One region of the Parabacteroides sp. AF19-14 genome, then DNA from elsewhere that is predicted to be linked to it. Evidence: riboswitches for the same ligand, from Rfam matches in the RefSeq annotation. Region 1 holds a riboswitch; each other region holds the start of a gene.
The links. Region 1 has a riboswitch for thiamine pyrophosphate ahead of DWX33_RS09870 (sulfide-dependent adenosine diphosphate thiazole synthase). Riboswitches for the same ligand answer to the same signal wherever they lie in the genome.

Region 1 (8,171 bases):
TTATTAAGTGCAGACCATGAAAATTATGACATTGCAGGGAACGGACAAATTGTTATATGAACTTGTCGCGCCTTTGGTTATGAATCCAGCCATTTTGCGACAAAATAACAATTACCCTTTTAAAACATCTCGTAGCCACGTTTGGTATATAGCCTTTCATGAAACGGCTGTTGTTGGTTTTATGCCTGTAAAAAAAGGACATCTCTATTACTCTATAGACAATTATTTCGTGAGTGGTGATGATCCTTTGGTATTGAGTGAACTTCTTGAAGAAGTCATAAAGGATTTTTCATCTCAAGCTTCACTTATGGCTGTTGTGCATAAACGTCATGTAAAAGTGTTCTCACAAAAAAAGTTCCAGACATGTGTTGAGTGGAAAAATTATGATAAAATGCATTATTTACCGGAGGTAGAGTCATGATGCGAAGAATGGATGTGTACGAGGCGACAGAGAAAAGATTGAAGATCATTTTTGATTATTTCGATTACGTATACGTCTCTTTTTCCGGCGGAAAGGATAGTGGTGTACTGTTGAATTTGTGTGTAGATTATATTCGTAGATACGCTCCGGGACGAAAACTAGGTGTATTTCATATGGATTATGAGGTTCAATACAGCCAGACGACCGAATATGTGGAAAAGGTTTATGCCGCTAATTCCGATATCCTTGATATTTATCATTGTTGTGTTCCTTTTAAAGTCCAGACATGTACATCTATGTTTCAACAATATTGGAGACCTTGGAGCGAGGAGTGCCGGGATATCTGGGTTCGAGAGATGCCCCATTCATGTCTCCGGGCGAAAGACTTTGACTTCTTCAAGGAGGACATGTGGGATTATGATTTTCAGAATATGTTCCCTTTTTGGTTGTATCAACGGAAAATGGGCCGGCGTATATGTTGCCTTGTTGGTATCCGTACCCAAGAGAGTTTTAATAGGTGGCGAGCCATACATAGTGATAAGAATTACAGAAAACTAGCTAATTATAAATGGACTCGCAGGATGAATTATTCTATATATAACGCATATCCTATTTATGATTGGAAAACTCAGGATATCTGGATAGCGAATGGAAAGTTCGGTTGGCCATATAATCATTTGTATGATTTGTATTATCAAGCAGGGGTGCCTTTGTCCCGGCAACGTGTGGCGAGCCCATTCATATCCCAAGCGATATCCACACTGTTCATTTACAAAGTTGTCGATCCCGACATGTGGGGACGGATGGTTGGACGTGTAAACGGTGTTGGCTTTGCCGGTATATATGGGAATACCTCCGCTATGGGATGGAGGGCTATCAAGTGCCCAGCCGGGTTCTCTTGGGAGAAATATATGTATTTTCTCCTAAATACCTTACCCGAAGAAACTTGTGAGAACTATTTGAATAAGTTAAGAGTCAGCCGTAAATTCTGGAGAGAAAAAGGAGGATGCCTCAGTGAGGAGACTATCGCTAAGTTACGGGCGGCTAATATTCCTATCATTGTGGAAGAATGTACCGCTTACCATACGGATAAGAAACCGGTACGGATGGAGTATATCGATGATATCAATATACCCGAGTTTAAAGAAATCCCTACTTACAAACGTATGTGTGTTTGTATTTTGAAAAACGATCATACATGTAAGTATATGGGTTTTTCCCAGACAAAACGAGAGAGGGATATGAGAAAAGAAGTAATGGACAAATATAATTTTTATAAGCATGGGAAACTTTGTTAGTCCGGCATATGGTGTTAGGGCTGTCCCTATAGAAAAAATTGTAGCCAACAGCTATAACCCTAATATCATGGCACCACCGGAAATGCGATTATTGGAACTTTCCATTTGGGAGGATGGCTATACGATGCCTTGCGTCTGTTATTATCTAGAAGAGTATGATTTATATGAGATAGTAGATGGTTATCATCGTTATCTGGTTATGAAGCAATCTCAAAGGATTTATGATCGTGAGAAAGGAATGTTGCCTGTAACGGTGATTGAGAAAGATATTTCAAACCGAATGGCTTCAACCATTCGCCATAACAGGGCTCGAGGGATGCACAACTTGGAACTTATGACGGAGATTGTTACGGAGTTGGTCAAATCGGGGATGTCTGATAAGTGGATCATGCGTAATATTGGAATGGATAAAAATGAGTTACTTCGGTTCAAGCAGATTTCGGGATTAGCTGAATTATTCCGGGATAAAGAATTCGGTTGGTCTGATGACTGGTCGGAAGAAGACTAAACTTTTTACATTTTGTTTGTCTGAGCGTTTTTTGCCTTTTATGGCTCTGTTGAGTACATATATACTAATTTTTTGTACATTTGCCCCCGACTTTTCACATAGGGGTGCCCGAGTCATACGGGCTGAGATTATACCCATCGAACCTGATCCGGGTAATGCCGGCGAAGGGAAAATAAGGTAGAACTAGGAAATAAAGGGGGCGTTACCTCTATGTGCTCCCTGATGTTTAAACTTTAATTAGTTATTAAGATGGAACAGATTGTTTCAAGTGGAATCATTGACTCTTACTTCGAGAAGTTGAAGAGCAACTTGTCTGTGGATGTAGCGATCGTGGGTGGGGGACCTTCCGGTATCGTAGCCGCTTATTTCTTGGCGAAAGCCGGTAAGAAGGTGGCGTTGTTTGATCGTAAGCTGGCTCCCGGTGGAGGTATGTGGGGCGGCGCTATGATGTTCAACGATATCGTGGTGCAGGAAGAGGCTATGCCGATCATCAAGGAATTGGGCGTAAGCTATAAGGAAGGTGCTAACGGCACGTATATCATGGATTCGGTACATACCACTTCCGCTTTGATTTATCAGGCGACGAAGGCGGGCGCTACGATCTTTAACTGCTATTCGGTAGAGGACGTGGTGTTTCATAACGATGCCGTAGCCGGTGTGGTAGTGAACTGGGCTCCGGTAATCCGTGAGGGGATGCACGTGGATCCGTTGACGATCATGGCAAAGGCTGTCTTGGAAGGTACGGGGCATGATTGCGAGATTGCCCGTGTGGTAGCCCGTAAGAATGATATCCAATTGAATACACCGACCGGAGGCGTGATCGGCGAGCGTTCCTTGAATGTGGAGCTGGGTGAGCAGACGACGGTGGAGAACACGAAGGAGATCTACCCGGGATTATTCGTTTCCGGTATGGCCGCTAACGGCGTAAGCGGTAGCTTCCGTATGGGACCGATCTTTGGCGGCATGCTGATGAGCGGCAAGAAGGCTGCTGAGTTGATCTGCGAAAAACTTGGGAATTGAAAATTGAGAATTGAGAATTGAAAATTATTGATTGTTGTATCTTTAATTTTCAATTCTCAATTCCCAACGGTTTTTCCTTGTCTCAAGAATAAGAATCCCGTTATGATCAACGCCGTGGATAATCCCGTATAGAATACAGAAATGAAAGAATTCGGCAGTAAATGGAGCGCACGGATCGTGATCCCGAAAGCGATCATGAAGATCATGATAATCCAACCTTTCACGTCGAAGAAAGAGAACGGGCAATGTTTCCCGTTTTTCCGGGAGATCCGTTCGGAATGTTTATAGAAAAGCCGTTTAAAGACCAAATTGAAGAAAAGTAAGAAAACGATGGTCGCTTCCCCGATCTTGAATAACCAATAATGGGTATCGTTTAACCATGTGACGATACCGATGCGTAAGATATTGATACCGGCGAAAATCCATACGCAACCGGCGGTATATAATAATACCTTTTTATTTACTCCAAACTTCATCTATCTTTTTATTTACCGCAAACTTACAACATTCATGTAAAAAACGGAAAAATATCCTTATCTTTGTGCCATGCGTGAGAAAATGAAACAGAGGGTTGTACAATACGTGGTGCTGATGGCCGGCATCTTGGCATTGCTTTCTGTGGTTATCCCTCACCATCATCACCGGGACGGGATGCCTTGTTATCAATCCTTGACCGCGGAGCAAGCGCATGGCGATAAAAGCACTGATACGCATGATTGCGGTTGCGACGGGCATAACTTGGCCTATTTCAGTACGCATATTTCTCATTTTATGGATGGAGATGTGGATATACATCTGATGCCGTTACTCGTCTTATTTGATTACATTTATCCACCTGAACCGGCGTTTTGCGGACAGCTCCTTGATCACGAGAACGCCCCCTACATTGAGTCGCTGCACGACACTTGGATAGTGAGTGCCTCGGGACTTCGTGCCCCTCCTATGTCTTGATACCTCGTTTGTGAGAGTGGGTGAGGACAGACTTGCCCCTATCTATTTATTATTAACGATATCAAGATTTTTTACACAATGAAGAAAATATATTTGGTAGGTGCGATGTGCGCTTACCTGTTTGCCGGTTGTGCGGGAAATGCGTCGCAAGCCGGACACGATGAGCATAATCATGAATTAGAGGCTCACGACCATGAGCATGAAGGTGAGGATCACGATCACGATCATGATCATGAGGGACATGAACACGAAGGCCATGACCATGAGCATGAGGCTGGTGGTACCCATCCCGGCGAGATTGTCTTTAAGAAAGCCTTAGCCGAGGCCGTTGGTTTGCAGACCGTAACGGTTAATCCCGCTCCTTTCACGGATGTGATTAAGACGAGCGGACGAGTAATGGCAGCGCAAGGGGAGGAGTCCGTGATCGTCGCTACCGTCCCCGGCGTGATCTCGTTTGGTAGCTTGCCATTCGTGGATGGTACGGCGGTACGCAAGGGACAGGCCGTGTTGAGTATCGCTTCCAACGCCCTCTCGGATGGAGACGTGGCGGCAAGGGCTAAATTCGCTTATGAGACGGCGAAAAAGGAATACGAGCGTATGCAAGCCTTGGTAGGCGATAAGATCGTATCCGCCAAGGATTTCGAGCAGGCCCGCTTGAATTACGAGAACGCCAAGGTCGCTTATGAGGCGATAGCGGGAAAACAGACGGCGAAAGGCGTGTCTGTAGTCTCTCCCTTGAATGGTTACTTGAAGAACATCCAAGTGAAAGAGGGTGATTATGTATCCGTAGGCCAGCCTTTGGCTACGATCTCGCAAAACAATCGTTTGGTATTGCGTGCGGACGTGTCTGAGAGGTATTACAACGATCTTCCCATGATCCAAACCGCTAATTTCATGACTCCGTATGATAACGCTCTCTATAAATTGTCTGATTTGCGTGGACGGTTGTTATCGTATGGAAAGGCTTCCGATATGAACTCTTTCTATGTACCGGTGACTTTCGAGTTCGATAATAAAGGAGCGGTTATCCCCGGTTCTTTCGTGGAGATCTTTTTGTTGACAAAGCCGATGGAGAATGTCTTGAGCGTGCCTGTCTCCGCCCTTATCGAGGAGCAGGGCGTTTATTCGGTATTTATCCGTCTGGATGAGGAAGGCTATAAGAAGCAATGGGTGACGCTGGGAGCGAATAACGGCTCGGAGGTACAGATCCTTTCCGGATTGAAACCGGGCGATGAGGTCGTGACTCGTGGCGCTTACCAGATCAAGTTGTCTTCCGCTTCTAACGCGATACCGGCTCATAGCCATAGCCATTAATAGGAGGGACGTTGCATGTTAAATAAGATAATTTATTATTCATTGCACAACCGGTTGGTAATCTTGGTTTGTGCGCTATTGCTGATGATCTGGGGTACGTACACGGCGTTTAATACGGACGTGGATGTGTTCCCGGACTTGAACGCCCCGACGGTCGTGATTATGACCGAGGCGAACGGTATGGCTCCCGAGGAGGTGGAACGCTTGGTGACATTCCCTGTGGAGACTGCCGTGAACGGTGCGATGGACGTGCGGCGTGTACGTTCCTCGTCTACCACCGGATTCTCCGTGGTTTGGGTAGAGTTTGATTGGGGTACGGATATTTACCGGGCTCGTCAGATCGTGTCCGAAAAACTGGCTGTCTTGGGTGAGAGCCTTCCCGAGAACGTAGGTAAACCGACCTTAGGCCCGCAGTCATCCATCTTGGGTGAGATGATGATTCTCGGTTTGACCGCCGATTCCACGTCTTTGTTGGACTTACGTACGATCGCCGACTGGACGATCCGTCCCCGTTTGTTGTCTACGGGCGGTGTGGCGCAGGTTGCCGTGATCGGTGGCGATATTAAGGAGTACCAGATCTTGTTGGACCCGGCTCGTATGAAGCACTACGGTGTAGGGTTGAACGAGGTGTTGGATGTTTGTCGGAATATGAACCGGAACGCCAATGGTGGTGTATTGTATGAGTTTGATAATGAGTATATCATCCGGGGAGTCTTGTCTACGTCGAAGGCGGAAGAGATCGCTCAGGGTGTGGTGAAGACCGTGAATGAGTATCCGGTTACGCTGGGTGATATCGCTACGGTTAAGATCGGCGGTAAAAGCCCGAAGCTGGGAACCGCTTCCGAGCGGACGAAGCCGGCCGTATTGATTACCGTGACTAAACAGCCGGATACGAGTACGGAGAAGTTGACGGAGAAGCTGGACGAGATTGTTGTCGATTTGCGGAAGAACTTGCCGGTGGATGTACATGTCTCTACGGATATATTCCGCCAGAGTCATTTTATCGATAACTCTATTAATAATGTAAAGAAGAGCTTGTTTGAGGGTAGTTTCTTCGTGGTGATCGTCTTGTTCCTGTTCTTGATGAATATACGTACGACGGTGATCTCGTTGGTAGCCTTGCCGTTATCTTTGCTGGTCTCTATCATCGTATTGCACTACATGGGATTGACGATTAACACGATGAGCTTGGGAGGTATGGCGATCGCTATCGGTTCCTTGGTGGATGACGCTATCGTGGACGTGGAGAACGTGTATAAACGAATCCGGGAAAACCGGCTCTTGCCTCCGGATCAGCAACGCTCTACCTTGGAGGTGGTTTACGACGCTTCCCGTGAGGTACGTATGCCGATCTTGAACTCTACCTTGATTATCGTGGTGAGCTTCGTGCCCTTGTTCTTCTTGAGTGGTATGGAAGGCCGTATGTTGGTTCCGCTGGGTATCGCTTTTATCGTGGCATTGTTTGCTTCTACGGTGGTGGCTCTTACCTTGACCCCGGTGCTTTGTAGCTATTTGCTGAACCGTAAAGCGACGGGAATGAAGGAACTGCGTGAGGCTTGGATAGCCCGGAAGTTGAAGGTGGTGTATAAACGGGCTTTGGAGTTAGCGTTGGCTTACCAGAAATGGGTGCTAGGTACCACGATCGCTTTGTTTGTGGTCGCCTTGGTGATCTTCTTTCACTTGGGACGTAGTTTCTTGCCCCCGTTCAATGAGGGTTCTTTTACGATCAACGTAAGTTCGCTTCCGGGAATTTCCTTGGACGAGTCGGATCAGATCGGACGCCGTGCGGAAGCGTTGCTGTTGCAAGTGCCCGAGATAAAGACTGTAGCTCGGAAGACCGGTCGTGCGGAATTGGATGAGCATGCCTTGGGCGTGAATGTTTCCGAGATCGAGGCTCCTTTCGAATTGCAAGACCGTAGTCGGGATGAGGTGATGAATGATGTCCGCAAGAAGTTATCTACGATCAGCGGCGCTAATATAGAGATCGGGCAACCTATTTCCCATCGTATCGACGCTATGCTTTCCGGTACGGAGGCGAATATCGCTATCAAATTGTTTGGTACGGACTTGAACCTGATGTTTACGGTCGGTAACCAGATCAAGGCCGCTATCCAAACGATCCCGGGTCTGGTGGACTTGAAGGTAGAGCAGCAGATCGAGCGTCCGCAGTTGACAATCACCCCGAAACGTGAGTTGCTGGCTAAATATGGCATTCCTCTGCCGGAGTTCGAGGAATATATCAATGTGATGTTGGGAGGAGAGGCCGTCAGTCAGGTGTACGATGATGGCAAGAGTTTCGACTTGACCGTGAAGACCTCCGACGCTAGCCGTGCCACGATGGATGATATTAGCAATCTGATGATCGATGCCGCCGGACAGAAAGTGCCGCTAAGCTACGTGGCCGATATCCGTTCGGTGACCGGTCCGAATACGATCAATCGTGAGAATGTGCAACGTAAGATCGTGATTAGCGCCAATGTATCGGAACGTGACTTGCGAAGTGTGGTTAATGAGATACAGGATCGGGTAGAGGCTAATATCCGTTTGCCGGAGGGATACCATATCGAATATGGCGGCCAGTTCGAGAGCGAGGCGGCGGCCAGCCGTACCTTATTGCTGACGTCGTTGATGTCGTTATTGGTGATCTTCATGTTACTGT
Region 2 (8,171 bases), on a different contig from region 1:
CGATTTGCTGGTTCTCACGAATCGCCACGTACTCCATTTCCGGAGTGATAATGCGCTTCTTCGCATAATACATCTGGGTGATATTCTTACCCTCTTTAGCCCGGAAAGGCAAGTATCGCTTGGGGAAACGCAGGGAATCCAGACTCGCGTCCGCCAATCGCTCACGGCCATAAGCGGAAGTCAATTCCGGCAATTGAACCACATCTTTACGCTTACCGTACCACTCCTCACGTATACGAGGAAGTCCTTTAGCGATATCAATCGATATCTTGGGATCGGAATACGGGCCGCTCGTATCGTAAACGATTACCGGATTGTTCTTCTTGAAGATTCGCTCTCCATGCTCATCCAAGGTTACCGTGTCCAACAATTTAATCTTACGCATACCAACCTTGATCTTATTGATCTCGCCCGGGACATAAATCTTTTCCGAGGACGGATAGGAAATACGCATATTCTTTTTAGTAGCCATATGTATTTAGTTTAGTACTTATTGATTTCCTCTATAAACCGGCGGGTTTCCTCCACGGGATCGGGGGCATTGATAATCGCGCCCGAAACAGCGATTCCGGTTATACCCGTCTCCATCAAAGGGCCTACGTCTTCCAGCGTAATACCACCTATCGCGAAGATAGGAATATCAATGCCAGCCTCCTTACATTGAACGATAATTTTACGATAACCTTCCAAACCTAAGATGGGACTCAAATTCTTCTTGGTACCTGTAAAGCGATACGGCCCTAGTCCGATATACGAGGCGCCTCGTTCTACGGCCAGCCGGATATCCTCGAACGTGTTAGCCGTAGCCCCGATATAGAAGATGGCATTGGAGTCCAACTTGTCTTTCAGTACTTCCCAAGCGATATCCAAGGGAATGTCATTCTTGCCTAGATGACAAGCCGTAGCGCCACATGTCACGGCGGCTTCCAGATCATCGTTTACGCAGAAATCCACGATTCGCTCACATTCGTCCGCGCAGATAGTGGCACATTTACGTACGGTATCCTCATAGATCCCGTCTTTCATACGCAATTGTATCCACGAACATCCTCCTTGGATTGCCATGCGTACCTCGTCGCATTCCGTATATTTAGGTGTACGATGCGTTATAAACATCAAGCGGTTACTCCCACCAAAAGGAGGGCGTAATCCGGTTGTTCTCCGACCGACTCTTCCATTCTCATCATATCCGAAATAATAATTTAAGGCCATACTTGTAATCGTTTGAATTGTTTTATGAGTTGATCCGCAACAAGAAGGGAGGGATCGTTTCCCCAAAGGGCCCCGAGAACGGCGACACCGCCGAAGGGGATATCTCTTAATTTCGTTATTGTTTGTAAGCAGATTCCTCCCAAGGCGATCACCTTATCATCGATGATGCCCTTCGCATTTCGCAATCCATCTAAGGGGAATCCGCTACCATATCCTTCTTTGGATATACTCTGAAAGATCGGACTAAGGAATACATAGTCGCATACCGGTTTATACTCGATAATCTCTTCCAGACTATGGCAAGAACGACTTATACTGCCTTTATATAAAGGTGGAGCTTCCGGGTTCCTCTTGTTCAAATGGACTCCTCCTAAAGCCCTTTCTTCTGCCAAGGTAAACCAATCATGAAGAACGATCCTGTCGTAATAGGCCGGAGAGATGTTATCCAATAAGCCCTCCAATTCATCACGTTTACAATCCGGTTTACGTAGATGTAAACGAGACATTCCTTCCGCAAATAGAAGTTCGATCAAAGAAGCTTCATCCGCGAAAAAATAAGGTGTAGTAATTACGACCAGCTTATTCATGATTCCATCGGATTTTATGAAGGGCAGAGGGTGAGAAGAAGTGGTTTACAGGTCCGTGCCCTTTTCCCATGCATACATTTGCCCCGTGAACGAGCGCGTTATTCATATATTCCTTGGCTAATCGTACGGCTTCCACCAATGAATGGCCGAGTGCCATATAAGCGGCGATGGCGGACGATAGCGTACAGCCCGTTCCATGGGTATTGAAGGTCTCCACTGTTGGCGAGACCAGACAAATCGGATTATTCTCATTGATAAATAACCGATCCACCGTTTCTACTCCGGGAATATGCCCCCCCTTGATCAATAGAGCGTTACATCCTTTTTCCTGCAATTTCCGGGCGGCAAGTAAGATATCCGCCTCGTTATTGATTTTTATACCGGAAAGATATTCCGTCTCGGGAATATTCGGAGTAAGCAGTGTCGCTTTAGGGAACAACTCATCAATGATGGTTCGGATGGCGTCATCCTCCAATAATTTACTTCCGCTCGTGGATATCATCACTGGATCTAAAATGATAGAAGTCTGTTGGAAGGAAGATAAAGTTTCAGATACGACCTTTACGGCATCCTTGTTATGTAGCATCCCTATTTTTACGGCATCTACGATGAAATCCTCAAGAATAGCTTCGATTTGTCCTCTCAAAATCTCGGGAGAGATCGCTTGGATCCCTCGCACTCCCTGTGTGTTTTGAGCGGTTATAGCCGTTATCGCCGAGGCTCCAAAAACCCCCAGCGAGGAAAAAGTCTTAATATCCGCTTGTATTCCGGCACCACCGCCACTATCAGAGCCCGCGATCGTTAAAACTACCGGATAACGGTACATTTCATTTTTATCCATCTAACATTCGTTTTTCTTACGGCGGCATTACCCGCATCAAGTAGTAAGGGTATGATCTCAGCCCATATAGTATGGCACCCCTTCGACGACGCAAACTTAGTGAAAAAAATCGATATTAAGATATTTCCGGCTTTTAAACAATAATTTTAACGCAAGGTTATACTTCCATAAATCGTAGACGGGAGCCTTCTGGTTTTAGAAGGCTTCCGTCATATTCATATAAACCGCCATCCCTTTTTGGTTCGGGTCTTTGCCTACGTCTAGGCGGAAGTTCTTGCCGGGTTGCATTTGGATACGTAAGCCTACGCCGTAGTTGAACTTCCATTTATTCCAGTCTACGATAGGAGCGTTTCCGATCGTACCCGTGCCGACCCAGCCAACAAAACCACACTTCGCCCAGAAATTACCGCTCTTATATTTCTCCACGCTGCCGAACATATGACGATACTCCAGAATCCCATACGCCATGGTCTTGTCACGGTACTTGCCCCAATAGTATCCGCGAAGATCGAAAGGAGAGCCAAACGAAGGAAGCTCCGTAAAAGGAACGTTTCCCACACCGATTTGTGTCTTGGCGATCCATGCCAAGGTGCTACGAGGACGAAATACTTGCTGGAACTGGCGGTATTCTAACTCGAACATCTCATAATTATATGCACCGCCTAAATACTTTCCATACACTTTAGCGATCGCGCTTAGTAACATACCGGAACTTGGGGTCGCCACGTCATTTCGTGTATCGTATTGAATCAAGCCGCCGACACCGATATTGACATAATCTCGTTTGAACTTATTGAAATAAGGATCTTCGGCCATCACCGGGTTGATATCATCTGATTTGCTGAAATTAATATCAAAAAGAGGACCCGTATATAAATGAGGCCTAACTTCCCATACGAAACGGGGATATAGTTGGAAAGAACTCTTATGGAATTTCGTTGTCGAGTCGCTCTTCTCGATTTGCTCGATCGTCTCATAGCCTTTCCCGAAATAATGCGAAGGTTCGTTCCGATAACCGTAACTGATATAAATACGGAAGCGATTCTCGTTGAAGAATAAGGTACCAGCACCGGCAAAAACGAACGTCCCGTTTAAGGTGATGTTAAATCCCGCAGGGATAAACGATCGTTGGGATATCGTATCATTCTTGTTTAAGCGAAAGCTAGCCAAAACCGCGCCACCTACGCCAAAGGAGGCTTCCGGCGTGTAAGACGGTCCGCCAAGGATAGACCACCAGATCCTTTTGTTGGCCCGTATGGAGTCTTTATGTAATTGTTTATGATAACGTTGTATTTGCTTTTCGGTCATAGGCTTGCCGTCCAGCATCAGCACTTCTTTCGGAATCGTGTCATTGGAAATACCTTGCGCCTTTACGGAAAAGGCGAATAGAAGGCAGGCCATATAAATTAAAAGATATCTAAACATTATTTTAATCAATATTTAGAGGGCAAAAGTACGAAATCCTCCTAATATGTATTCTTAAAGAATCCCTAATAAAAAAGAATAAACAGCTAAAAAGAAATGCTATTACAGTCTGGGGGGTGTAGAGACGTAGCGTGCGTGCTGCGTCTCTACAGCTAAGATTGGTACAAGACCTTGCCCTCTTCGGATATTAACAGCAAGGTTAGTTCGCCGTCGGGAAGGATAGGAGCGCAATACGATTTACATTTTTGTAAAAGTAATGGGAAGAAACGATTTTGTTCTTTTTCCGCAAGAAGCTCCCATAATTCACGGGCCAACGTAATCCGATTGATTGCATCTACGGTCGCCTCCTCGCATTTCGCTTCTTTCGCTACATCTTGAAGGAAGCCTTTGTTCATGACGACTTTTTTGCTGTGTGTATCTAGGAAACCTTCCGCAAGTTTCACCGCCTTGCCGATCATGATACCTAAGATAACCTGCTTGAAACCTAAATCGGCAGCGATCTTTAGCGTCTCTCCGATAAAGTTCCCGTAATGGACGAATGATTGTGGAGGCAAAGAAGCGTATAAGCTCCGAAGGTAGCGTTCACTCTTCGCCCCGGAATTAATAACCAACGTCTCGCAACCTATCGCTTTGGCGACACTGGCTTCTTTCCGTATCGAGGCGATAAAAGCGTCCGATGAGAAAGGACGCACGATTCCGGATGTCCCGATAATGGAGATTCCCCCGATAATTCCAAGTTTCGGATTGAAGGTACGTTTCGCCAACTCCTCGCCACCGGGAACCGAGACCGTGACAATAGCGACGGAATCGGGTGAGGGCAGGAGTGGAATCAGCTCTTGCCGGATCATCTTACGGGGCGTGGCGTTTATAGCCGGGCCGCCGACTTTCAAGCCGAGTCCCGGAAGGGTCACGGTTCCGACTCCTTCACCTGCTAGGAAGATGACTCTTCCCGTATCGTCGCTTTCTGTTTCTTGACAATATTCTTCTTGTGCCATTACCGTGGCACGCTTGTGCCATCGGCTTGGCACAGCTGTGCCATCACCGTGGCACGACTCTGCCACGGCGATGGCACAACCGGATGCATCGAGAGATAATTGAACAGTAACCCGGATCCGGCTATGATTCGTCACGTCCGGATCATCCCCAGACTCCTTGATCACGGTACAGGTGGCGGAACACCCGGCCCATTCGGTATAGGCTACCGGCAACGTTATCTGTTCTCCCGAGGGTAATGTTATCTGGCTTTCTGTTTGTTCCTTCCGTGATAATAAGGCCAATAAAGCGGCTTTTGCGGCGGCGGTAGCACAAGCTCCGGTCGTATATCCGCTTTTCAAGGGAAAGAATTCGGGTAATAGGCGTTCGATTTGTTTGCGCAATCCGTCTTCACCATACACTCGGTAGAAAGTTTCCGGTAATGCGGGACGCTTCACGACAAATACTGGTATTCCGAATTGGCGGGCAGCGTTCACTTTATCCGTAAAATAGCCGGAGAAACCACTTTCCTTTGTCAAGATCGCATCCGGATGGAGTTGCTCCAACAACTTTAACTCATCCTCACCTTCTCGATAGAAAACCAGACGTTCTTGGGGGAAGCCCTGCTTCTCGGCCAACGACAAAGATTCCTCCCGCTCCAATATACGGAACCAAGTGGTATGCGATCGCCAATAAGGGCGGAGCGGGGCAAGGGTGTTCACGCCACTGAGGGCAAGTAGCCGTTGGATACCTTTGTTTTCCATTTGGTGAATTGCGTCTGCATAACTATCGCACCAAATCAAGTCCTCATCACGAGGTGGATACCGACGTTCGTAACGGATCACCGGAATCTGTAAACATTTCGATACTTTTTCGATCGTTTGGTGTAACACTTGAGCGAAAGGGTGTGCCGCATCAATCAATAGCTTAATCGCGTGGTCACGACAAAAACACTCCATTTCCTCCGCATTCATGGCTCCGGTCAAACGGATTCCATGCGCGCATTCAATGGATTGCAAAGTTCCTTTCGTAGAATAGTAATAGGTAGCGGCTGCCTCGTCCGCTACCCGCACAGCCACACGGCCTTCTGTCGTTCCTCCAAGGATCAGTATCATTACTTACGGAAAAGATGTTTGAATTCATCCGCATATAAGCGGGATAGACCCTTGCGATTATCGATGGCATCCCCGACGACAAGTAATGTTGTCAGTGTAAGATGATTCTCTTTTACGATTTTCGCGAGATCTTTCAGTTGCCCACGGTAGATCCGCTCGTCTTTCCATGTCAATTTATAGCAAGCGGCTACCGGAGTGGTTGGAGCGTAATGTCGCGATAATTCCTCTTGGACCTTCTCTACGACACCGGCGCTTAAGAAGATACACATCGTACTTTGGCTTTGAGCCAGTTTGTGCAGTTGCTCTTTCTCAGGCATGGGCGTACGTCCTTCGCCACGAGTGAGGATGATCGTTTGTACTTTCTCCGGAATCGTGAACTGGGAATAAAGAGCGGCGGCGGCGGCTTGGAAAGAGGAAATACCCGGAGTGATATGATAATCCATCCCGTATTGATCAAAGTAATTCATTTGCTCTTGAATAGCTCCATAGATGCAAGGATCGCCCGTGTGCAAACGAACGACAAACAATCCTTTATCATAAAACTCTTTCATCAACGCAAACTGTTCTTCCAGATTCATATCCGCCGAGCTTCGCACCGTAGCGCCTGCCTTCGCGCATAAGGTAAGTTCTTTCGGGACGAGGCTTCCTGCATACAGGATCAAATCCGCTTTCTCCAACATTTGCCGTCCGCGGATAGAGATCAAGTCCGGATCGCCGGGACCGGCTCCTACGATCTCGATATGTCCCTTGCGGCAGGCCGCCCGATCTAACGCTACGGCAAAGGTATATTCATTTCCTTTCCCTAAATCCGCTTTTTGCTTCTCGACCAAAAGCGGACCGCCATGAGCCGCATAAATGGCGGAAGCTTCCGATACACTTGAGGATTCGGTTACCTCCAGTACCTTCTCCGAGGGATTGGGTACCGGGATATCTTTCAGCTCCTCCGATGTATAGGTGTGGAAAGGGCATTCCATAACTCCATAAGCCAATAATGTCAGCACCGGTTCGCATTTCTTCAAATCGATTGTATTTACATCCGCCAAAGCTTCCGGATATAGGCGTTTATCACGCAATACATCTTTAATATGTTCGTAAACGACCGTAGGATCGCCTTGCATATCCTTGCGGCAACCCATTCCTAGGTGGAGGACTTTCGGTATATAGGTGATCGTAGGGATGGATGTATCGTATTGTTGGGGACTGACGATCATCAATAACTCATAGTCTTGCTGCGGTATCGCCTCGAAGGAATAAAAGATAGAGACATGAGACGGGACCGTACGCTCCAAATAATCCGTTCCTTTATCTCGTATATCAAGGAGTAGCGCTGTCGGTTTTCCATTGACAAAAGTGGAGATGGCGGCATTGCTATCTTTGGCGATCAAGGTCCAATCGTATTTCTTCCCTAATGTATCGAGCGCCCATAGGTTTGCGTTGTCGCTTTGTGTCGTAATAATCGCTTCGGCTCCTAATAGGTTCGCTAACTCTTTGGAAAGATCGTTCGCTCCACCGATATGTCCGGATAAGACAGGAATCACGTATTTGCCGGTACTATCTATACAAACCACGGCCGGATCGGTATGTTTATCTTCCGCGAAGGGAGCGATACTGCGTACGCAAATTCCCATCGCTCCAATAAATACCAAACTACTGGATTCGTGAAAAACCTCTTTTGAGAAAGAGCCGAATGGTAAGATCTTCGCCTCAGGATAAGAAGCAAGAATTCGCTCAGCAAGCACCCGGCTGCTATCGGATATTGGAATAATTGATATTGTACTCATAATTTATAAATAACATTCACGGTAATCGTATTAAAATCATCAATCGTGATACGGGTTTGGGCGGATATCCGAAGACCGGTTTGGCGGACCGCTTCCTCTAAAAGCGCTTTGCTTTCGTCGGATACGGAGTTGAAGACGATGACACCGTTCTCTTTCATTTTTTGGGAAACTACCATAAGGATCTCCACTAATTTCCCGCCATGTCCGCCGATAAAGATTGCATCCGGAGCCTCCAACG
Region 3 (8,171 bases), on a different contig from region 1:
CAAAGAAGACTCGATGATAGAACCAACCGCACGTTTTTTCGGATTCGCTTTCAAATCCAACAGGTCGGCCTCCAACAGTACCTTCTCCAACAACTCCTCGACACCGATACCTTTCTTAGCGGAGATCTCTTGACTCTGGTACTTACCCCCCCAGTCTTCCACCAAGTAATTCATATTCGCCAACTCCTCCTTGATCTTCTCAGGATTAGCATGTGGCTTATCGATCTTATTAATAGCGAAAACAATAGGAACACCGGCAGCCGAAGCGTGATTAATCGCCTCGATCGTCTGAGGCATCACGTTATCATCAGCGGCCACGATAATAATCGCGATATCCGTCACCTTCGCGCCACGGGCACGCATAGCGGTAAACGCCTCGTGACCCGGAGTATCCAAGAACGTGATACGGCGGCCATTCTGCAACTTCACGTTGTAGGCTCCGATATGCTGCGTGATACCACCGGCCTCACCGGCGATTACGTTCGCGCTACGGATATTATCCAATAAAGAAGTCTTACCATGGTCAACGTGTCCCATCACCGTTACGATAGGCGGACGGGCTACCCAATCCTCCTCGTTATCATCTTCCTCATCAGCGTTGATCGCCTCGACAACATCCGCGCTTACATATTCAGTCTTATAACCGAACTCCTCAGCCACGATATTGATCGTCTCCGCATCCAGGCGCTGATTGATCGAAACCATAAGGCCGATGCTCATGCAAGTACCGATAACCTCCGTTACAGATACGTCCATCATGTTCGCCAAGTCGTTGGCCGTAACGAACTCGGTCAGCTTCAATACCTTGCTTTCCAGTTCTTCCTGTTCCATCAACTCGTGCTCACGTTTCACAGCGGCGTCACGTTTATCACGACGGTATTTAGCCCCCTTATTATTCTTATTATTCTTGTTGGTCAAGCGAGCCAAAGTCTCCTTGATCTGCTTTTGAACATCCTCTTCGCTAACTTCCGCTTTCACCGGCTTCTTCAAGCGAGGCTTACGGTCGTTATTCGGACGATCGTCACGATTCGGGCGCGGATAATTCGTACCCGGCGTATTATTCACGTCTACTCGATCTTTCTTGATACGTTTACGCTTCTTCTTAGCGTCACCTTCCTCACCCGGTTTGGTGGGAGCGTTCGGTTTAATCAAAGTAGGCGAATTCGGACTCTTATGAGGAGCGCCCGGACCGTTGCTATTATTACCCGGCCGATTGTTATTAAACTTTTGCTTCTCATCACGCTCTTTCCGCTTCTCCTCCTTCGTTTTCTTCTTCGGACGAGTCGATTGGTTAAGCGCATCCAAGTCAATCTTACCGGTTACCTTGATCTTTGATTCCAATTTAACCGAGTTCAAACGGAAAAGATTATCGTCTTTTTCCTCGGTCTTCTCTACTTCCTGTTCCGGTTTCACACTTTCCACCTTAGGTTCCGCAACAACCGGTTGCTTCTCTACGGTTTTTTCTTTTTCCACTTCCACTACTATAACTTTTTCTTCTTTTTTCTCCGTGGGAGCCTGCGCAGGCTGCGCGGGTTTAACAGGAGCTTGAGCAGCGGGAGCGGCAGGCGCTTCCTTCACTTTCGGCTCTTCCTTTACCTTAGGCTCTTCTTTCACCTTCGGCTCCTCTTTAGCCTTCGGCTCTTCCTGCTGTTTTTTATGTTGTCCACCATCCAAATCGATATGACCCTTCATTACGATCTTAGGCCTGAATTCTTCCGGTATCACTGTCTTTATTTCCGCAGTCTTCTCTTCTTTCACAGAAGGAGCCTCTTTCTGCGCACGATCCGCCGCAAAATTACGATCTTTCTCAGGCAGATCCTTTCCAAACTCTTTTACGAGCAAAGCATACTGTTCATCACTGATCCTCGTGTTGGGATTATCCTCAACCGAGAACCCATTCCGGTGCAGGAACTCAACCACCGTGTTGATTCCCACGTTCAATTTTCTCTGTACTTGAATTAATTTTATAGGCATATCTAACTTTGTCGTAATACTTATTCGTTACCTTCATCTTCAAATTCCGCGGATAAGATAGCTAAAAGATCGTCCACGGTCTGCTCTTCCAGATCGGCACGTTCAATAATCTCATTGCGGTTCATAGCAAGGACGCTCTTCGCCGTATAGCATCCTATATTCTTCAGTGCGTCGATCACCCAGCTGTCGATCTCGTCGGAGAACTCATCCAAGTAGATATCCTCCTCGTCCGCTCCTTCGATATCACGGAATACGTCAATCGTATACTCAGTCAACATACAAGCCAACTTAATATTCAGACCACCCTTACCGATCGCTAAAGAAACCTCCTCCGGACGTAGATAAACCTCAGCTTTCTTTTCTTCCTCATTTACACGGATAGAAGAGATCTTAGCCGGGCTTAAAGCACGCTGGATAAACAAAGAGAGATTTGAGGTGTAATTAATCACATCAATGTTCTCGTTTCTCAACTCGCGAACGATTCCGTGAATACGAGAGCCTTTCATACCTACGCAAGCACCCACCGGGTCAATACGGTCATCGTATGACTCGACAGCCACTTTGGCACGCTCTCCCGGGATACGGGCGATCGCCTTGATCGTAATCAAGCCGTCATTAATCTCCGGAACCTCCAACTCGAACAACCGCTGCAAGAAGACCTTATCCGTACGGGAAAGAAGGATCTTCGGGTTGTTATTATAGTTATCCACACGTTGAACGATCGCACGTACGGTCTCTCCCTTACGATAGAAATCGGTCGGGATTTGCTCGGATTTCGGCAGTAGCAACTCATTACCATCGTCATCCAGCAACAGGATTTCTTTCTTCCACACCTGATAAACCTCAGCGGCGATGATGTGGCCGATTTTATCCTTATACTTAGCGTACAAGCTGTCTTTCTGCAATTCAAGTATCTTTGAAGCCAAAGTCTGGCGCAAGTTTAAGATCGCACGACGTCCGAAGTCCGCGAAATGCACCTCGTCGGTCACTTCCTCGCCCACCTCACAGTCGGCGTCGATTTTACGGGCCTCCGTCAACGTAAGCTGCAAGTTCTCATCCTCCAATTCATCATCAGCCACAACCGTACGGTTTCTCCAGATCTCGAAATCACCTTTCTCAGGATTGATAATCACGTCATAGTTCTCATCCGTGCCAAACATCTTGGCGATCACGTTGCGGAACGAATCTTCCAAAACGCTAATCATCGTATCTTTATCGATATTCTTCAACTCCTTGAACTCCGCAAGGGTGTCAATCATACTGATTGTTTCCTCTTTCTTGGCCATAATCTTACTTGAATCTTATTAAGTATTTTGTATATTTTATTTCATCAAATGTATACGACTCATCCTCTATCACGGTTACCTTCCGCTTAGCGCCCTCCGGTTTCACCTTCTTCTCAACAGAGACAACCACACCGTTCTCGTCGGCAGATTTCAACACACTTGTCAGCTTCGAGCCGTTTTTCAACAGCATCTCCACCTCGTTTCCGATGTTCTTGACGTATTGGCGAAGTACCTTAAAAGGAGAAGTAATGCCGGCGGAGCCAACCTCCAGCTCATAGTCCTCAACGTCACGATCCAGATGCTCCTCCAAATACCGGCTCAACTCAGCGCAATCATCAATGCTTACCGCTTCATCGTTATCAATTTCAACGACTATCAGGTTCCCCGGTTTAATCACTACGTCTACTAAATAATTGCTTGAAGAGGCTAGTTTTTCCTCTACTAATTGGCTTACCACTTTCTTTTCTATCATACACATATCTGTTAAGAACAAAAGAAGGGGACTGCCCGCCCCCTCCTCAACTTCACTTAATCGCCCGCAAATATACAAAAAATCAATGAGTTCTCAAAATATCCTCATCTTTTTGCAGAAAAAATTAATACGACACAAACCGGATTACGATCGATAGTAATCAGAATTAATATCTATAGAAATCCGATTTACCATTGATAGTAATATTTATTAACACTTTTATGCCTATCTTTGCTGCCGAATACGAAGGGGTGCTCGCAAAATCCTTCATGAAAGGAGCGGGCTGAGATCATACCCATAGAACCTGTACAGGTAATGCTGTCGTAGGGATTCATGCTTCTCCGATCCTTTCTATTCATCTATTTAGTTTTAAAGCAAAAAGATGAAAAGATGAAAAATGTATTGGTTATCTTGGCCGGCTCCTTGCTGGCTACAACCGCCAAGGCACAAATGCCCAGTCCGGTCGACTCCTTGAAAATCTCAAAAGACGTATCTTTAGATGAAGTGGTTATTACCGCTACCAAAGTCGGGAAAGAGACCCCGGTAGCTTATAGCGACATCTCCAAACAAGAACTAAGCAGCCGGAACAACGGGCAAGGTATCCCATTCCTTATCTCCCAATCCCCGTCTGTTATCATGACCTCGGATGCCGGAACGGGTATCGGTTACTCCGGTTTTCGTATCCGGGGTACAGATGCGAACCGTATCAATATCACGATCAATGGCGTACCGGTTAATGACTCCGAGTCTCATACCGTATTCTGGGCTAATATGGCCGATATAGCTTCCTCGGTAGAATCGATCCAGATCCAACGAGGCACCGGAACCTCTACGAACGGAGCTGCGGCTTTTGGCGCTACGGTCGCCATGCAGACCGAGAAACCGTCCTTAAAGCCTTACGGCGAATATTCCGTATCAGCAGGTTCTTTCGGTACGCTGAAACATACGGTAAAAGGCGGCACCGGATTACTTTACGATCATTTCGCTTTCGACGCCCGCTACTCCAATATCCGTAGCGACGGCTTTATCGATCGTGCCTCCGCCCGTATGAGTTCTTACTATGCCTCCGCCGCTTTCTATGCCGATAATACATTGATTAAATTCCAAGCCTTCGGGAACAGCGAGAAGACCTATCAAGCATGGAACGGTGTTCCGTCTTATTTACTTGACACAGATCGTAGCTATAATCCATGCGGAGAATATGAGGAAGATGGAGTGAAGAAGTTTTATAACAATCAGACGGATAATTATTGGCAACACAACTACCATTTAATGGCCAGCCAGCGTATCGGAGATTTCTGGAATATGAACCTGACCCTTCATTACACCGATGGTAACGGATATTACGAGGATTATAAATCGAAAGCCAAATTCAGCAGTTATAAACTACCGGAATATATCGATCCGGAGGGTAATACCGTAAAAAAGACGGACCTTGTGCGCCGTAAATGGCTCGACAATTATTTCTATGGAGCCGTTTATAGCGCAAACTATCAACGTGACAATACCCGCCTTACGCTGGGAACCGCCGTCAACAACTATGTAGGCGATCATTTTGGCCGGGTAATGTGGACCAAAAGCGCAAACGTCTTGCCACAACCGGATTACGAATATTATCGCAATACCGGTAAGAAATTAGACTACAACGCATACGCTAAATTGACTCAACGTCTTTCCCCTCTTTTCACCGGCTATCTGGACTTACAATACCGTGGGATCCATTACACCATTAAGGGAAACGATGACAAAGCCGGGGAAGGACTGGACATTCGTAAGAACTGGAACTTCTTCAACCCGAAAGCCGGAATAAACTTCCATAACAATGGCCATAACGCCTTCGTCTCTTTCTCCGTCGCTAACCGGGAACCGAACCGTGACAATTTCACGGAGGCAGGCCCCGAGGAACGTCCTACCCACGAGACCTTATATGATTACGAGGCCGGTTATAGTTTTGGTAACGACCGTTTCCGGTTTGGAGCCAATCTCTATTTCATGGATTACAACAACCAATTGATCCTGACCGGCAAGATCAGCGAGATCGGCGAGGCCCTCACTTCCAATATAAAGGATAGTTACCGAATGGGTATCGAGCTTACCGGAGGTGTACAAATCACCTCTTGGCTGAATTGGAGCGCGAACGTAACCCTCAGCCAAAATAAAATCAAGCATTTCGTGGAATACGTGGATAATTGGGATACCGGAGGACAAGAGATCAATGATCTAGGCACAACGAATATAGCTTTCTCACCCAATCTAATAGCGAACAGCATGTTCGATTTCGTTTACAAAGGGTTTATCGCGAGTTTCAACTCACAAATAGTAGGCCGCCAATACATAGACAATTCAAGCAGCAAGGATCGTTCCATCGATCCCTACTTTATCAATAGCCTACGTATCGGTTACGCCTTCCAGCCTAAGTTCATGAAAGAAATAACCCTAGACGTGACTATCAACAACCTCTTCAACGAGAAGTACGAGACCAACGCATGGGTATACTCGTATATCGAAAACGGCACACGTAAAAAGGATGACGGTTATTTCACCCAAGCCGGCACGAACGCCATGGCCAGGATCACCTTCAAATTCTAACTTAATTTTCAATTATCAATTATCAATTACTAAAATGGTTTGGCTAGAATACTTCGGAGTAATAACCGGTCTGCTCTATCTCTTTCTAGAGATTAAACAACATAAGGGCATGTGGGTGGTGGGATTCCTCACCTCCCTCGTGTATGTCTTTGTCTTCCTGTCCGCTAAGATTTATGCGGACATGGGATTGCAAACCTATTACGTAGGAATCAGCATATACGGTTTCTATCAATGGACCCGGAAGAAACATGAGATACACACGGAAAACGACAGTCTTCCCTCCGACCGTATCCTATACACCCATCTGAGCCTTCCGCTTTTCGTGGGGATTATCGGAACATTGGCCGTTGTATTCGCCATCTTATGGTATCTCCTTCATCAATTCACGGACTCTCCCATCCCCGTAGGCGATGCGTTCACCACGTCGGTAGGCATTGTCGCTACTTGGATGCTGGCAAGGCGAATTATCGAGCATTGGATTTTTTGGGTAATCGTAAACCTCGTTTCCGTATATCTTTATTACCTTCGGGGCTTGTATCCGACGATGCTACTCTATTTTTGCTATGCGACACTAGCCATTGTGGGCTATTACAATTGGCGGAAGAAAGGGGAAGAGTTTTAATTTATAATTTATGAATTATGGGAGATAATACGGAAGTGAAGGAAAGAGGATGTGTGATCGTAGCGAATGGGAGATTTCCTTCCGCTGAGTTACCCTTGAGATTATTAAAGGAAGCGAAAACGATTATCGCTTGTGATGGAGCCGTAAAGACACTTTATGAAAAGGGTATTCATCCGGACGCTATCGTAGGAGACTTGGACAGTATACCCGCCGACCTGCGCAAACGCTACGCAGACCGAATCCACCATGTAGAGGACCAAGAGATCAACGACCTCTCCAAATCCATCCGCTTCGCCCATGCCCAAGGCTATCGAGAAGTTCTCATATTAGGAGCTACCGGATTGCGTGAGGATCATACATTGGGAAATATATCCCTTCTTATGGAGTATGCCCCCTTATTCAAGCGGGTGGAGATGTTATCCGACTATGGTCTTTTCACACCTATCTTAGAAACAACGACTTTCGCTTCTTATCCGGGGCAACAAATCTCCATTTTCGTTCTTTATCCCGAAGGGGAGATTAGTACAGAAGGACTCCGCTGGCCCATTTGCCAACGAAAGCTCACCTCATGGTGGCAAGGAACTCTCAACGAGGCTTTAGGAAATCAATTTACCGTCACCCTCTCCCCAGATTGCCGGGTGATCATTTACAGGGAAGCTCCCCATACAAAAAAATAGTCCTGAAAAGTATCACTACTTTTCAGGACCGTTACACCCCTCAACTTTACATGCTTAAATAAGAAGCGTTCGCTTCCTTATCAAGCAGATAATTTTTTTAACTCATTCTCTTTCCATTCGGAAAAACCTTCTACCCTATCCCTTATCTGGAACTGTAGCTTATCGTCGGCAACCAACTTCAGCACAGCCGTAGGAGAAAGGGGCAAATACATATCATTCACGGCGAAAAAAGCTTTCAGTAAAACCACGTCATAGTCATCGTGGATTACTTCTTTCTTTAATACAACCGAAACCTCCATCTGAGTCAGATAGTAGGCTGAACGTTCGTATGCGCACCAAGCATCTCCTTCCAGATACAGATAGACATTGTTTGGATTATCTACCTCATGAGGCAGAACCAACTCTACTACATCTGATGCTTGTTCCATATAAAAGAAATTATTATTAATATTTGTCTTCATGACATTTACAAATTAAGTGCCTTCTACCCTATACATAGGGAGGAATAGCTATCATTTTACAGCGTTGAAACTATCAAATACCGCATTATC

Region 2: linked by a shared signal. The riboswitch ahead of thiD (bifunctional hydroxymethylpyrimidine kinase/phosphomethylpyrimidine kinase) and the one ahead of DWX33_RS09870 (sulfide-dependent adenosine diphosphate thiazole synthase) in region 1 are both predicted to bind thiamine pyrophosphate.
Region 3: linked by a shared signal. The riboswitch ahead of DWX33_RS11160 (TonB-dependent receptor) and the one ahead of DWX33_RS09870 (sulfide-dependent adenosine diphosphate thiazole synthase) in region 1 are both predicted to bind thiamine pyrophosphate.

Annotation. Positions count from the first base shown of each region.
Region 1 is NZ_QTMJ01000008.1:8,260-16,430, reverse strand. It holds gene DWX33_RS09885 (hypothetical protein) at 17-421, shown strand; gene DWX33_RS09880 (DUF3440 domain-containing protein) at 418-1,719, shown strand; gene DWX33_RS09875 (ParB/RepB/Spo0J family partition protein) at 1,703-2,227, shown strand; TPP riboswitch at 2,318-2,414, shown strand; gene DWX33_RS09870 (sulfide-dependent adenosine diphosphate thiazole synthase) at 2,477-3,247, shown strand; gene DWX33_RS09865 (hypothetical protein) at 3,304-3,723, opposite strand; gene DWX33_RS09860 (DUF6769 family protein) at 3,794-4,198, shown strand; gene DWX33_RS09855 (efflux RND transporter periplasmic adaptor subunit) at 4,277-5,512, shown strand; gene DWX33_RS09850 (efflux RND transporter permease subunit) at 5,528-8,171, shown strand, end outside.
Region 2 is NZ_QTMJ01000001.1:65,105-73,275, forward strand. It holds gene thiC (phosphomethylpyrimidine synthase ThiC) at 1-472, opposite strand, end outside; gene DWX33_RS00280 (thiamine phosphate synthase) at 484-1,212, opposite strand; gene DWX33_RS00285 (thiamine phosphate synthase) at 1,203-1,799, opposite strand; gene thiD (bifunctional hydroxymethylpyrimidine kinase/phosphomethylpyrimidine kinase) at 1,792-2,640, opposite strand; TPP riboswitch at 2,635-2,732, opposite strand; gene DWX33_RS00295 (BamA/TamA family outer membrane protein) at 2,836-4,065, opposite strand; gene cbiD (cobalt-precorrin-5B (C(1))-methyltransferase CbiD) at 4,218-6,152, opposite strand; gene cobM (precorrin-4 C(11)-methyltransferase) at 6,152-7,933, opposite strand; gene DWX33_RS00310 (bifunctional cobalt-precorrin-7 (C(5))-methyltransferase/cobalt-precorrin-6B (C(15))-methyltransferase) at 7,930-8,171, opposite strand, start outside.
Region 3 is NZ_QTMJ01000009.1:145,168-153,338, forward strand. It holds gene infB (translation initiation factor IF-2) at 1-1,974, opposite strand, end outside; gene nusA (transcription termination factor NusA) at 1,995-3,260, opposite strand; gene rimP (ribosome assembly cofactor RimP) at 3,265-3,732, opposite strand; TPP riboswitch at 3,970-4,080, shown strand; gene DWX33_RS11160 (TonB-dependent receptor) at 4,123-6,321, shown strand; gene pnuC (nicotinamide riboside transporter PnuC) at 6,356-6,943, shown strand; gene DWX33_RS11170 (thiamine diphosphokinase) at 6,961-7,620, shown strand; gene DWX33_RS11175 (hypothetical protein) at 7,701-8,081, opposite strand; gene DWX33_RS11180 (DUF3868 domain-containing protein) at 8,133-8,171, opposite strand, start outside.